Regions from separate parts of the Naumannella huperziae genome, predicted to be linked through region 2. Evidence: predicted binding sites of a transcription regulator. Region 2 holds the regulator's gene; the other holds the start of a gene.
The links. The regulator HrcA, encoded in region 2, represses chaperone genes, less so after heat shock. The targets are predictions, from matches to a motif close to TTGGCACTCGNNNNNNNCGAGTGCCAA.
Positions count from the first base shown of each region.

Region 1: a site for HrcA is predicted at 2,585-2,611, ahead of groL (chaperonin GroEL). Genes of this name have one in related genera too.

Region 1 covers NZ_JBSXPH010000001.1:3,419,635-3,427,080, reverse strand. Annotated here, with positions in the region: gene ACXDC7_RS16385 (oxidoreductase) at 1-176, shown strand, start outside; tRNA gene ACXDC7_RS16380 (tRNA-Thr) at 204-276, opposite strand; gene manA (mannose-6-phosphate isomerase, class I) at 349-1,497, opposite strand; gene ACXDC7_RS16370 (DUF3263 domain-containing protein) at 1,568-1,867, shown strand; gene ACXDC7_RS16365 (hypothetical protein) at 1,864-2,268, opposite strand; gene groL (chaperonin GroEL) at 2,729-4,360, shown strand; gene ACXDC7_RS16355 (dipeptidase) at 4,479-5,585, shown strand; gene ACXDC7_RS16350 (copper homeostasis protein CutC) at 5,590-6,312, shown strand; gene ACXDC7_RS16345 (hypothetical protein) at 6,320-7,354, opposite strand.
Region 2 covers NZ_JBSXPH010000001.1:1,726,313-1,733,758, reverse strand. Annotated here, with positions in the region: gene tgt (tRNA guanosine(34) transglycosylase Tgt) at 4-1,245, opposite strand; gene ACXDC7_RS08320 (16S rRNA (uracil(1498)-N(3))-methyltransferase) at 1,242-1,976, opposite strand; gene dnaJ (molecular chaperone DnaJ) at 1,973-3,184, opposite strand; gene hrcA (heat-inducible transcriptional repressor HrcA) at 3,209-4,216, opposite strand; gene ACXDC7_RS08305 (MBL fold metallo-hydrolase) at 4,316-5,173, shown strand; gene ACXDC7_RS08300 (inositol monophosphatase family protein) at 5,175-5,960, opposite strand; gene ACXDC7_RS08295 (LacI family DNA-binding transcriptional regulator) at 6,066-7,097, shown strand; gene ACXDC7_RS08290 (hypothetical protein) at 7,112-7,327, shown strand; gene ACXDC7_RS08285 (DUF3097 domain-containing protein) at 7,347-7,446, opposite strand, start outside.

The sequences.
Region 1 (7,446 bases), 1.7 Mb from region 2:
CCGATCCGGAACGCTCGCTGACGGCGGTGGCGCGGCTGCGCGAGGCGGGCGAGTTCGACGCGCTCGCGCTGGGCCGGCCGCTGCTGGCGAATCCCTGCTGGGTCAACCATGTCCGCCGCGGCGAGTTGGGCGCGCTGATCGACTACAGCAAGGAACAGGAGGAGGTCTTCGCCTGAGGGGAGAGCGGGTCGACCGGGACGACGAGCCCCCAATCGGAGTCGAACCGATGACCTTCGCTTTACAAGAGCGCTGCTCTGGCCTCTGAGCTATGGGGGCAAAGGGCGCGGGCCAGTCTAGCCGGTGCGCTGCTCCCGGGGGACCACGGCGGACCCGCGCGTGGAGGACGGCTCAGCCGCCGGGCGCGGCCAGGTAGGCGGTCCCGGTCCCGGTCGCGGTGACCGCCTCGCCGGCGGGGAGGAAGGCCGCAGCGCCGGCGTCGATGATCAACTCCGATGCCCCGGTCAGGGTGAGCTCGCCGTCGGCGACCAGCACGATCCTGGCTGCGCCGGCCGCCGGAAGCTCCAGGCCGGCGGGCGAGGCCAGTCGCCAGATCGCGAACTCGGGCGCCGGGGTGGGGTAACGCAGCAGTCCCGGCGCCTCCTCCACGCCGGTGATGATCGTCGGCGCGCCCGGCGTGAAGTCGACGATCCTGCCCAGCTCGGCAGTGTCGATGTGCTTGCGGGTCAGCCCGCCGCGCAACACATTGTCCGAATTGGCCATGATCTCGATGCCGGTGCCGGACAGATAGGCGTGCAGATTTCCGGCGCCCAGGAAGATCGCCTGGTCGGGCTCGAGCTCGATCCGGTTCAGCAGCAGCGACGCCACGATCCCGGGGTCGAGGCCGAACGCGCGGTCGAGTTCGAGGACCGTACGCGCGAGCGCCCCCGGTCGGCCGCCCGCCTCGGCATAGGCCCAGGCCGTGTCGACCACCTTGCGTACCTGGAAATCGGCCACGCCGAGTGCGGCGAAGAACGCCGCGCGCAGCGGGTCCGGTCCGTCCAGCTCGGCGACCAGCGGGCGCGGGGCATTCAGCGTGTTCAGCGCGTCCCGGGCGTCATCGACGGTGCGGAAACCGCACAGCGCCGAGAACGGTGTCCGCGCGATCAGCGCCTCCGGCTTCGGCCAGTCGTCGGCGTAGTTGCGCGTCGGCGCGCCGGGATCGACGCCCGCCGCGCGCTCCGCGGCGTACCCCTGCTGTGCCTGTTCGCGCGTCGGGTGCGCCTGCAGGGACAGCGCCCGGTCGGCCGACAGCACCTTGAGCAGGTAGGGCAGCCGGTCGCCGAATGCCCGCCGGGAATCCTCGCCCAGCCAGTCCGGGTGCTCGGCGAGCGCGGCATCCAGGCCGGCGCCGCCGGGCAGCGTCGCGGGGGCCGAGGTGTGGGCGCCCAGCCAGTACTCGGCGTGCGGCTCGCCGGTGTCGGGTACGCCGAGCAGGCGCGGGATCGCATCGGTCGTGCCCCACGCGTAGTGCTGGATCCGGCCGGTCAGCAGATGCATGGCCGCAGTCAAACAGACGCCACGACACGCGAGTAATGACAGCGGTGTGATTTGCACCTAGCATTGCCGCATGGCCGACCCCGTCCAGCAGACCTCCCCCGTCGCGGCGCCGACGCTGTCCGAGCGCGATCGCGATCTCCTCGATTTCGAGCGCGAGTGGTGGAGCTTCGCGGGGTCGAAGGAAGAGGGCATCCGTGCCCGTTTCGGGTTGTCGACGACGCGCTACTACCAGGTGCTGAATGCCCTGATCGACAGCCCGGTGGCGCTGGCCTATGACCCGCTGCTGGTGAAGCGGCTGCGCCGGCTGCGTGAGTCCCGTCGCCGGGCGCGCTCGGCGCGCCAGCTCGGTTTCGATCCGCAGGACAGCTAGTCCCGGGTGCGGTAACCGCCGCGTTCCAGGCCCGCGAGCGTCTCGAACAGATTGGCGCTGGCCCGATCGCCGGTGCGCAGCATCGACCAGCCCATCGCCAGCAGGTACGCCGGGAGGAACGGCAGGCCGAGCAGCGCGAACCACTGCCACGCATGCGCCTCCTCGTGCGCCAGCATCTCGCGGTGCCGGCCGGTGAGGGTCGGGGCATCGGTGGGCGTGATCACGACATCGCCGACCGTGAACGCTCCCGCCAGCGGGAACGGCAGCCGGTAGCCCTCCGCCACGAACATGCCCCGGGGCCCACGTTTCATGTTCGCGCCGCCCAGCCGGGCGATCGCCAGCCCGAGCAGCGTGGAGCCGTTCAGCCGGTTGCCCAGCTCGCGGAGTTGCCACAGGTGCATGCCGGAAGTCTGGCAGGAGAGCCAGATGGGCAGGCCTGGGCGGGTCTGGCTCCCATCCGCGGGCTGAATCGGCAGGTGCGGGCTGAGTATCGCTCGCGGGTGCCGGTTGGGTTCGCGTTTGGGCGGGTCTGGCTCCCATCCGCGGGCTGAATCGGCAGGTGCGGGCTGAGTATCGCTCGCGGGTGCCGGTTGAGTTTGTGGGTGGCGGTTGGGTTCGCGGATCGGGAGTCGCGGGGGTGTGGCCGGGGTGGGACGGGGTGGGCGAGGCTGCCCCGAGGTCGTTTGCACTCTCGGGTGCCGAGTGCTAAACATGACATTGGCACTCCTCTACCGAGAGTGCCATCCGGCAAGCCGGTGAGGGAAGGCGTACGCCGACCCGTCCGTCGCGGGCACCAGCCTTGTCACAGTCAACCTGACACACCCATTCGTACGGCTTCGGCCGGGAGGAATCGGAAGACACATGGCAAAGCTCATTGAGTTCGACGCGGAGGCCCGCCGCGGCCTGGAGCGGGGCATGAATGTCCTCGCCGACGCGGTGAAGGTCACCCTCGGCCCGAAGGGCCGCAATGTCGTGCTGGAGAAGAAGTGGGGCGCCCCCACCATCACCAACGACGGCGTCTCGATCGCCAAGGAGATCGAGCTGGAGGACCCCTACGAGAAGATCGGCGCCGAGCTGGTCAAGGAAGTCGCCAAGAAGACCGACGATGTCGCGGGCGACGGCACCACCACCGCCACCGTGCTGGCCCAGGCCATGGTGCGCGAGGGCCTGCGCAACGTCACCGCGGGCGCCAACCCGATCGGCCTGAAGCGCGGCATCGACAAGGCCGTCGCCAAGATCGCCGACCAACTGGCCGACAATTCGATCGAGGTCGACTCCAAGGAACAGATCGCGGCCACCGCCTCGATCTCCGCGGGCGACCCGCACGTCGGCGAGGTGATCGCCGAGGCGATCGACAAGGTCGGCAAGGAGGGCGTGATCACGGTCGACGAGTCGAACACCTTCGGGCTCGAGCTCGAGTTCACCGAGGGCATGCGCTTCGACAAGGGCTACATCTCGCCCTACTTCGTCACCGACCCCGAGCGCATGGAGGCCGTCCTCGACGACCCCTACATCCTGATCGTCAACTCCAAGGTCAGCTCGCTGAAGGACCTGCTGCCGGTGCTCGAGGGCGTCATGCAGACCTCCAAGCCGCTGCTGGTGATCGCCGAGGACGTCGACGGTGAGGCCCTGGCCGGCCTGATCGTCAACAAGATCCGCGGCACCTTCAAGTCCGTCGCGGTCAAGGCCCCGGGCTTCGGCGACCGGCGCAAGGCCATGCTCGGCGACATCGCCATCCTGACCGGCGGCCAGGTGATCTCCGAGGAGGTCGGCCTCAAGCTGGACGGCGTGACCACCGAGATGCTCGGCCGCGCCCGCCAGGTCGTGGTGACCAAGGACGAGACCACCATCATCGACGGCGCCGGCGATGCCGAGCAGATCAAGGGCCGGGTCAACCAGATCCGCGCCGAGATCGAGAACAGCGACTCCGACTACGACCGCGAGAAGCTGCAGGAGCGGCTGGCCAAGCTGTCCGGTGGCGTCGCGGTGATCAAGGTCGGCGCGGCCACCGAGGTCGAGCTGAAGGAGCGCAAGCACCGCATCGAGGACGCCGTCCGGAACGCGAAGGCGGCCGTCGAGGAGGGCATCCTCCCCGGTGGCGGCGTCGCGCTGCTGCAGGCGGCCAAGACCGTCGACGTCGCCGACCTGACCGGCGACGAGGCGATCGGCGCGGCGATCGTGAAGAGCGCGGCATCCGCCCCGCTCAAGCAGATCGCGGCCAATGCCGGCCTCGAGGGCGGCGTGGTTGCCGACAAGGTCGCCAACCTGCCGGTCGGCGAGGGCCTGAACGCGGCCGACGACACCTATGTCGACATGGTCAAGGCCGGCATCATCGATCCGGCCAAGGTGACCCGCTCCGCGCTGCAGAACGCGGCGTCGATCGCCGGGCTGTTCCTGACCACCGAGGCCGTCATCGCCGACAAGCCGGAGAAGGCCCCCGCGGCCCCCGGCGGCGACGGCGGCATGGGTGGCATGGGCGGCATGGACTTCTGAGTCCCGTCTGCCGAACATCCCACCGAGGGCGGTCCCGACAGGGGCCGCCCTCGGGCGTTCTCGACCCCCGCCGGTGGGCCGTGCCGCCGTGCCGCCAGCCGGGCGGCACAATGAGCAGGTGAGCGATCCGACGTACCCGGTCATCGACGGCCACAACGATCTCCCGTGGCAATTGCGCGAGGTTTCCTACGATCTCGACAAGATCGACATCTCGCGGCCGCAACCGCACCTGCACACCGATCTCCCGCGCGCCCGGGCCGGCGGCCTGGCCGCACAGTTCTGGTCGGTCTTCGTGTCGGGCACGCTGCCCGAGCCCGAGGCGGTGGTCCAGACGCTGGAACAGATCGACGCGGTGTACGCCCTCGCAGCGCGCTATCCCGATGATCTTGTGCTGGTGCGTACCCCCGACGAGCTCGACGCCGCGATCGACGCTTGGCGCCCCGGCGGGGCGATCGCATCGCTGATGGGCGCGGAGGGCGGCCACAGCATCGCCAATTCGCTCGGCGTGCTGCGCGACCTGTTCCGGCTCGGTGTGCGCTACCTGACCCTCACCCACAACCAGAACACCGCCTGGGCGGATTCGGCCACGGACGAGCCCGCACACGGCGGACTGACCGACTTCGGCCGCGAGGTGGTCGCGGAGATGAATCGCCTCGGCATGTTGGTCGACCTCTCCCACGTCTCGCCCGACACCATGCGCGACGCCCTCGACGCCACGACCGCCCCGGTGATCTTCTCCCATTCCTCGGCCCGCGCGGTCTGTGATCATCCGCGCAATGTGCCCGACGAGATCCTCGCCCGGCTGCCGGACAACGGCGGCCTGTGCATGATCACTTTCGTGCCCTACTTCATCTCGCCGACGGTCCGTGCCTGGTCGCTGCGCTGCAACGAGGCCGCCCGCGCCGCCGGGGTCGACCCGCGGGACCTGTCGGCGCTGGATGCCTTCCGCGCGACCTGGACCGAGCCGCAGCCCGAGGCCGGGCTGGACGATGTGATCGCCCACCTGGAACACGCCCGCGAGGTGGCCGGGATCGACCACATCGGCCTGGGCGGCGACTACGACGGCGTGGACCGACTGCCGCGTGGGCTCGAGGACGTGTCCGGCTACCCGCGCCTGTTGTCCGCGCTCGCCGAGCGGGGTTGGTCCGCGGCCGACCTGAACAAGCTCGCCCACGGGAACCTGCGCCGGGTCTACCGCGCCGCCACCGAACTGGCCGGACGCTGATCCGATGTCTGGTGCGCTGCTCGAGGTGATCTGCCTGCACGCGGCCGACGCGCGGCGGGCAGAGGAGGGCGGCGCGGACCGGGTCGAGTTGCTCGGCAGCCTGGACGACGGCGGCATGTCGCCGGAGCCGTCGCTGGTCGAGGAGGTGCGCGACGCGGTCGGGGTGCAACTGCGGGTGATGTTGCGGCTGCGGCCGGGCTTCGGAACCGACGGCGCGGAGGCGGTACGCCTGCGCGGGCTCGCTGCCAGCTACGTGGACGCGGGCGCCGACGGGCTCGTGCTCGGCTTCCTGAACGGCCACAGCGAGGTCGATGCGTCGGTCGTCGAGGCCATCACCGCCGACAGTGACTGGCCGTGGACCTTCCACCGGGCGATCGACCAGGCCCTCGATCCGCGGCGTGCCTGGCGTACCCTGCTCGGCCTGCCGAACCTGGACCAGGTGCTGACCGCCGGGTCCTCGCGCGGCGTGGCGCACGGCTTGGACGAGTTGATCGCGCTCGCCGGATCGGACCCGCGGATCGCAAAGTTGATCATGGCCGGTGGCGGCCTGGCGCCGGAGCACGTGCCGTGGCTGGCTCGGGCCGGGGTGCAGGCGTTCCACATCGGCGCGCCGGCGCGGCCGGGCCGCAGCTACCGGGCCTATGTGGATGCCGATCTGGTGAGGACATGGAAAACCCTGGTCGACGACTCGGTTACCCGCGCCGCCGACCAGGGTCGGTCCGGTTGAGAACTGCTCAGAAGGCCTTGCCGGCCGCCTTCGCCTCGGCGGTCGCCTCGGCCCGGCGGTCCTTGGCCGACGACTTGGCCTCGGTCAACCGCTCGGTCTGCGCGGGCGCGGTCTGGGCCACGGAATCGCTGGTCTCCGAGCGAAGCATCCGCGACGTGCTCGGCGCGCGCGACGCATCGGGCGCCGCCAGGTCGACGAACTGACCCTCGACGCCGCCGCGGGCGCGGTTGCCCTCGCCGACCGGTGCCGGGTCGTTGCCGGTTCCGGACAGCTTGCCCGCGATGATGTTGTCGCTCACCACGGCCTGGCCGTCAGTATTGGACACGGTCAGGTTCTTGCCGAAGAAGTTGGCCCCGTCGCAGGTGGCGAGGTCGCCCGAGCCGCCGATCTGCAGGCCCTTGCCGTTGCCGTCGTAGCGGGCATCGCCGTAGACCTCCGAGGCGCAGACCACACCGCCGTCGGTGTTGCCGGTCACGGTCAGGTTCTTGTTCAGCACCGAGTTGTAGACATCGGTGTAGGCGCCGTCGCTGCTGGCGACGTTGCCGCCGACCGTGGAGTTCTCGATCAGGGTCTCGCCGGTCGACACGGTGACATTGCCCGACTGCTGTGAGCCCACCAGGAAGAAGAAGCCGGGGTCGGCCGCGCCGTCGACGGTCCGGCCGGTGTAGTTGCCGGCCACCTTGGTGCTGTCCAGGTAGACGCCGTAGCCGGCGGCCGAGACGACGTTCTCGCCCAGGCTGGCGCCGGTCAGATCGAGGTACCCGCTGGCCTGGACGGTGACGCGGCCGGTGAACTCGCCGCCCTGGGCGACGAGATTCGCGTCCTTCGCGACGCGCACCGTGCCCTTGACGTTGACATCGGTCAGGGTGCAGGACTGGCCGGAACGTACGACCAGATCGCCCGGAACGGTGACGTTCTCGGCCGTGCCGGAGCAGTAGGTGACGAGGGCGGCTTGGGCTGGGGGTGCCATCAGGAACGTCGCGGCGGCGGCGGCCAGTGCTGCCGATGCGCCTACCGCGCCGGTGATGTGTCGATTCCGCATGTGGGCCTCTCTTAGGGGGAGCCCGGGAGTCGAGTGGGGCCTGACACCCCGAGCATTGACTTGCTCCGGAGCCTAATGACGCCGATCGCGAT
Region 2 (7,446 bases):
GCGTCAGGACGGTGCGGTGCTGCGGCGGCCGGCGTAGTAGCGGCCCAGGAACTCCTCGCGGAAGGCGGCGAAGTCGCCCGCCCGGATGCTCGCCCGGATGTCGTCGACCAGCGAGACGATGAACCGCTCGTTGTGGATCGTGGCGAGCGTGTTCACCACCATTTCCTTGGCCTTGAACAGGTGATGCAGGTACGCCCGGGTGTAGTGCGCGCAGGTGTAGCAGTCGCACTCCTCGTCCACCGGGGCGAAGTTGCGCCGGTTCGCCGCCGTGTTGACATTGAACCGCCCGTCGCGGGTGTAGAGCGCCGCATTCCGCGCCACCCGTGACGGCGAGACGCAGTCGAAGGTGTCGGCGCCGTTGGCGATCGCGGCGAAGAAGTCGTCGGGCTCGGAGATGCCGAGCAGGTGCCGCGGCCGGTCCTCGGGCAGCTCGTCGGCGCACCAGCCGACGATGGTGCCGAGGTTCTCCTTCTCCAGCGCGCCGCCGATCCCGTACCCGTCGAAGCGCCGCCCGTCGACCTCGCTCGCGGCAAGATCACGACAGGCCCTCCGCCGCAGGTCCTCGTACTGCGCCCCCTGCACCACGCCGAACAGGGCCTGGTACGGGCGCCCGGGATGCGCCGCGGTCAGCCGGCCGTGCTCGGCGAGACACCGCTCCGCCCACGCCTGGGTCCGCGCCAGCGAACGCTCCTGGTAGCCGCGGGTGTTCATCAGTGTGGTCAGCTCGTCGAAGGCGAAGATCACGTCCGCACCGATCTGGTGCTGCACCCGCATCGAGACCTCCGGCGTGAACCGGTGCATCGTGCCGTCCAGATGGGACTTGAACGTCACGCCGTCGTCGTCGACATGGGCCATCCGCTCCTTGCCGGCGGCGATCACGTCGTCGTCGCCGAGGCCCGCCGCATCCATCGCCAGCACCTTCTTGAAGCCGACGCCGAGGCTCATCACCTGGAAGCCGCCGGAGTCGGTGAACGTCGGGCCCGGCCAGTTCATGAATCGGCCCAGCCCGCCGGCCGCCTCGACGATGTCGCTGCCCGGCTGCAGATACAGGTGGTAGGCGTTGGCCAGCAGGGCCTGCGCGCCGAGCTCACGCATCGACTCCGGCAGGACGGCCTTCACGGTCGCCTTGGTGCCGACGGCGATGAACGCGGGCGTCTCGATCCTGCCGTGCGGGGTCGTGATCACACCGGTACGCCCGCGCTCGCCGGCGAGCCGATCGCCCACCTCGAAGGAGAAACCCGTCATGATCGCGCCCGGTTCCGGCAGGCACCCAGGGCGACCACCCCGGCGGTCGAGGTACGCAACACGCCGTCGCTGATCAACGCGGGCCGCCCGCCGGCGGCAACCAGGCGATCCAGCTCCTCGGGCGCGATCCCGCCCTCGGGCCCGACGATGATCAAGATCTCCCCGGAGGTCGGCAGCGCCAGCTCGGCGAGTTGATCATCGGCCTCCTCGTGCAGCACCAGCGCCAGATCCGCGGCCGCTACCCGCCGGGCGAGGTCTGCCGTCCCGACCGGCGTCGAGACCTCCGGCACCCGGAAGCGCCGCGACTGCTTGGTGGCCTCGCGCACACCGGCGCGCCACTTCGCCAGTGACTTCGCCGCCCGCTCCCCCTGCCAGCGCACCACCGACCGGGCCGCCTGCCACGGAATGATCTCCGCGACACCGACCTCGGTCAGCATGTCCAGCGCCCGCTCGGCATGATCACCCTTGGCCAGCGCCTGGGCGACCGCGAACCGTGGGCCGGTCTCGGTCCGGGCGAGCCGCTCGTCGACCCGGATGGCGACCCGGCCCTTGGCCACCTCGGTGACCGGTCCCCGGACGGCGGCGCCGGCGCCGTCGGCGACGATGATCGACTCGCCGGCGCGGAGTCGGCGTACCACCGAGGCGTGATGGCCCTCGGGCCCGTCGAGCACCAGTGCGTCACCGATCGCCGCATCGCGGGCCGCGTCGGCGAGGAAGACGGGGTCGCTCACTGGCCGGCCAGGCGGTCCTTCCACCGCCCGAACATCCCGCGCCCGGCTCCTCCGCGCACCTCGACGCGCGTCTCGTCCCGCTCGGCGGCAAGTTGTTCCAGCAGCTCGCGCTGTTCCTTGGTCAGCCTGGTCGGCGTCTGCACCAGGAAGGTGACGCCCAGCTCGCCGCGCCCGCGCCCGCGGCGGCGCGGGATGCCGCGATTGGGCAGCGCGATCCTGGTCCCCGACTGCGTGCCCGGCGGCACCTCCACCTCGACCGTCGTCTCGGCATCGGCGAAGTCCTCGCGCCCGGCGGCGACCAGGTCGGCCTCCAGGGTGGGCACGTCGACCCGGGTGCCCAGGGCTGCCGCGGTCATCGGGATCGGCACGACGAGCTCCAGGTTGTTGCCGTCGCGGCGGAAGTCGGCATGCGGGCGGACCGCGATCTTGACGTAGATGTCGCCCGGCTCGCCGCCGCCCGGTCCCACCTCGCCGCGCCCGGGCAGGTGGATCATCACGCCGTCCTCCAGCCCGGCCGGGATCTTCACCTGCAGCGTCTCGGTCTGCCGGACCCTGCCCTCGCCGTCGCACTCGACGCAGGGGTGCGGGATCGTCACGCCGAAGCCCCGGCAGTTCGGGCAGGGCTGGGAGGTGCGGATGCCCGCGATCCCGATCCGCTGCATCTGGGTGATCTCACCGGCGCCCCGGCAGGTGTTGCAGCGCTCGGGCCGGGTGCCCGGCTGGGTCCCCTGGCCCTCGCAGGTCGCGCAGCGTACCGCCGTGTCGATGGTCGTCTCGACGGTCGTGCCGAACGCGGCCTCCGCCAGGTCGAGCGTCATCGGGACCGCCGAGTCCTGCCCGCGCCGCACCCGCGAGCGCGGGCCGCGGGGGCCGGTCTGCCCGGTGAACATCGCATCGATCAGGTCGCCGAAGTCGAAGCCGGCCGTTCCGCCGGTGAAACCGCCGCCGAAGCCCGGCCCGAACCCGCCACCGCGGCCGAACCCCGCGCCGGCCATCCGCGGATCGCCGCCGCGGTCGTAGAGGGCCCGCTTGTCCGGATTGGACAAGATCTCGTAGGCCTCGGAGATCTGCTTGAACTTCTCCGCCGCCTCCGGGCCCGGCGCGACATCGGGGTGCACCTTCATCGCCATCCGGCGGTAGGCCTTCTTGATCTCCTCCGCGGACGCGCTGCGTTCCACGCCGAGCACCGCGTAGTAGTCCATGCTCATCTGGTTCCTTCGTCGTTCTCCGGCTCAGCGCTCGGACAGGAAGCGCCCGACATAGCGCGCCACCGCCCGGACCGAGGCCATGGTCGAGGGATAGTCCATCCGGGTCGGGCCGACGATGCCGAGGCTCGCCCGGACGCCGGCGTGTTGCCCGTAGTCGCTGGCGATGACCGAGGTCGCGCTCAGCTCCCGGTAGGGGTTCTCCGCGCCGATGCGGACGGTCACCGGGTCATCACCCACCTCGCTCAACAAGGTGAGCAGCACGACCTGTTCCTCAAGTGCCTCCAACACCGGGCGTACCGCGTCGAAACCGGGGCCGAAGCTGGTCAGATTGGGTACGCCGCCGACGGCAACGCGGGTGGCGACCTCGGTGTCGAGCATCGTACCCAGCGCCGCGGCGAGCTTGCCCGCGGTCGCAGCGAGCCGCTCGGGCACGGACCCGGGCAGGCCGTCGAGGGACTCCGCGGCGGCCGCCAGCCGCTCACCCACCAGCCGGGCGTTGATCCGCTCCGCCAGCTCGGCCACGTCGGCATGGGCGATCTCTCCGGTCTCCACCGTGCGCTGCTCGACCCGCCCCGTCGAGTTGATCAGCACGACCAGCACCCGATCGTCGCTGACGGGCACCAGCTCGATGTGGCGGACGGTTGCCGAGGAGACGATCGGGTACTGCACGATCGCCACCTGGTGGGTCACCTGGGCGAGCAGCCGGACGGTTCGGGTGACGATGTCGTCGACATCCAGCGCGCCCGACATGAAGGCCTGGATGGCTCGCGACTCCGCCGGCGACAGCGGCTTCAGCGCGGCGATCCGGTCGACGAACAGCCGGTAGCCCTTGTCGGTCGGGATCCGGCCCGCGCTGGTGTGCGGCTGGGTGATGTAGCCCTCGTCCTCCAGCACGGCCATGTCGTTGCGGACGGTCGCGGACGACACGCCGAGATTGTGCCGATCGACCAGCGCCTTCGACCCGACCGGCTCGTGGCTGGACACGTAGTCGGTGACGATGGCGCGCAGCACGTCGAGCTTGCGATCGTCCACAGCCCCCTCCTGGTTCTCGCGAATGGCTGGCACCCGGTTTGCTGGCACTCTCTGCAGCGGAGTGCCAGTCTAGCGCTCGCGCGCGGTTAGGCTGGCGAGGTGACTTTCCTCGAGTGGCGCGAGGCCGCGCCGGGCGTGCTGGTGGCCGTCGCCGAGCCGGATTCGGTCAACATCGCCCTGGTGCTCGGCGGTACGCCGCGGGCGCCGGGACTGCTGGTGGACACCGGTTCGAGCCCGGAGCAGGGGGCACGGCTGCGCGCCGACGTGGTCGAGCTGACCGGCACCGATCCCGCCGGCGTGGTGATCACGCACGGCCACCGCGATCACTGGTTCGGGCTGGCGGGGCTGGCCGGCGTACCGTCCTTCGGCCATGCCAGCCTCGCCAACCGCCTCGAGGATCCGGCGACGGCCGCCGATCTCGCCGGGCTCGGCCTGTCCCCGGCCGACCTGGTGGCGCCGACCACCCTGCTGCACCTGGCCCGCGGGATCGATCTGTCCGGTCGCCGGGTCGAGATCGTCCACCTGGGCCCCGGCCACACCGAGGGCGATCTGGTCGTGGTCGTTCCGGACTCGAAGGTCGTCATCGCCGGCGACCTAGTGGAGTCGGCGGGCGTGCCGCAGGCCGGCCCCGACAGCGCGCTCGGCCAGTGGCCGGCGACGCTGGACGGTCTGGTCGGGGTGCTCGGCGAGGACGCGGTGGTGATTCCCGGGCACGGTGGCCCGATGTCGCGTACCGACGTGATCACCCAGCGCGCCGAACTGGCGGCCGTCACGGGCGAGGCACGCGCGTTGATCGAGCGCGGCATCGCCGAGGCCGATGCCGGCGCGGCGGGCAACTGGCCCTGGCCGACCGAGACCGTCGCGCCGCACATCGCGCGGGCCTACGCCGAACTCGCCTCGGCCGGCGTCCGGGCGCGACCGCAACTGCCGATCGTGCTGGAGCGCGGCGGGAGCTGAGTCAGCCCCGCCCGATCTGCTCGGCGACCGCGGGCGAGGACGCCACCAACAGGATCTGCCCGGACTCGACCGGCCGGCCGGGGACATAATCGGTGCCGTCGGCGAACCGCACGACGCCGCCCAGCTCGCGCACCATCAGCGCGCCCGCCGCGTGGTCCCACGGCTTCGGATTGCGGTACGCCAGGGCATCGATCGTGCCGGCCAGCAGATCGGGATAGTCCACCCCGCAGCACCAGCGCGTCCGCACCGCCTCGATTCCCGGCGGGTCGAAGTGCCTGGTCGACATCGAGGTGGCGACATTCGGCGGGTCGTTGACCGGCGGGGCGACGACCCGGGCGCCGTTGCGCAGCACCCCGCGACCCCGCTCGGCGACGACGGCGAGCTGGTGCTGGGGCTGCCAGATCCACCCGCGCACCGCTTCGCCGTCGCGCAGTTCGGCGAGCAGCATGGCGTGATCGTCGGAGCCGCGGACGAAGTTGCGGGTGCCGTCCAGCGGATCGATCACGTAGGCGTGTTCGGCGGCGGCCAGCCGGTCCAGTAGGCCGGGATCGGCCGCGACGGCCTCCTCGCCGACCACGAAGGCTCCCGGATCGGCCGCCTGCAAGGTCTCGGTCAGTGCCGCCTCCGACTCCCGATCGGCGATCGTCACGTAGTCGCCGGGCTTCTTCTCGGCGATCTGTCCGCCGCTCAGGGCGCGGAAACGCGGGTTGATGATCTCGGCGGCGACCCGTTCGAGCAGCCCGAGCACGGACTCGGTGGAGGTGTCGTCCAGGGTGAATCTCGGCACGGACAAACACTCGCACACGGGTGACCTTGCGTACCCGGCGGCTCGTTCTGTATCGTTCTAGTTAATCGATACAGACAGTGCTGGGACGAACCGAGGGGGGCCTGGATGACCAACCGGGTGACGCTGCGAACGATCGCCGAGGCGGTCGGGGTGTCGGCCGCGACCGTGTCGAATGCCTACAACAAGCCCGACCAGTTGTCGGCCGAGCTGCGCGACCGGATCCTCGCCAAGGCCGAGGACCTCGGCTATGCCGGCCCGGACGCCTCGGCCCGCAGCCTGCGCCGCGGCAGGTCCGGCTCCGTGGGCCTGGTCACCCACCAGCAGTTGTCCTATGCCTTCTCCGATCCCTACGCCATCGCGCTGATCCGCTCGCTCACCCGCGTCCTGGAGCAGCACGGCACCAGCCTGCTGCTGTTGCCGGTCAACGACGACGACCCCGACGGGATCGAGGCGGCGCGCCGCGCGCAGGTCGACGGCATGGCCGCGCTCTGCCTGACCACCCGCGGCGACCTGATCGAGCTGGCGCGTCGCCGCGGCGTCCGGCTGATCGGCACCGACGTCTCCCCCCAGGGCTGCTGGGTGGCCGTGGACGACCGGGCGGTCGGGCGGCAGCTCGGCGAACACCTGGCGGCGCTCGGCCATCGGGAGATCGTCGTGCTCTGCGACGAGTTGGAGAGCGGGCGCGAACAGCCCCGGGGGCTCGGCCAGGACTGGCGCGGCACCTACCTCGCGCCGCGGATCACCGGGCTGGAGTCCGCGCTGCCCGACGCCCGGATCCGGGTGTTCACCGGCGGCCACAACACCCGCGAGGCCGGCCGCCTGGCCGCCGCGCACGTCCTCGACTCGCGGAACCGACCGACCGCCATCGTCGGGCTGAGCGATGTGCTCGCCCTGGGCGCGCTGGATGCCCTGGCCGTGCGCGGACTCGACGCGCCCGGCGACATCTCGGTGGCCGGCTTCGACGACGTGCCGGAGGCCGCGGCCGCCGGACTGACCACCGTGCGCCAGCCGATCGAGGAGAAGGGCCGCCTCGTCGGCGAGCTGCTGATCGGCGAGGCCGAGCCCACCGAACAGATCACCCTGCCCACCGAGCTGGTGGTACGCCGCACCACCGGCCCCGTCCCGACCACCGATTGATCAAGGAGATTGCCGTGTACTACCCGATGCCGATCGAGACCATCCGGGCCGAGAACCGCTCCGCACTGCCGGACGCCCCGATGATCGACGACTCCCCCGCGCCGCCGCGCTTCGCCGCCGCGCGTGGAGTCCTCGTGGCCGGCCTGCGCGGCATCGCGCGGGCACAACTGCGCTGGGCCGAGCGGATCGAGCCCTGCCGCCGCCCCGCCCCGCGCTACCGGACGAGCTGACCCGCGGCCGCCGGCGAACTCAGGCGGGATGATCGGCGGTGACGAAGTCGATCAACTTCTCGACCTCGGTCAGCAGCCGCGGATCAAGATCATCCCAGGAGCGGACCCGCTTCAGCAGC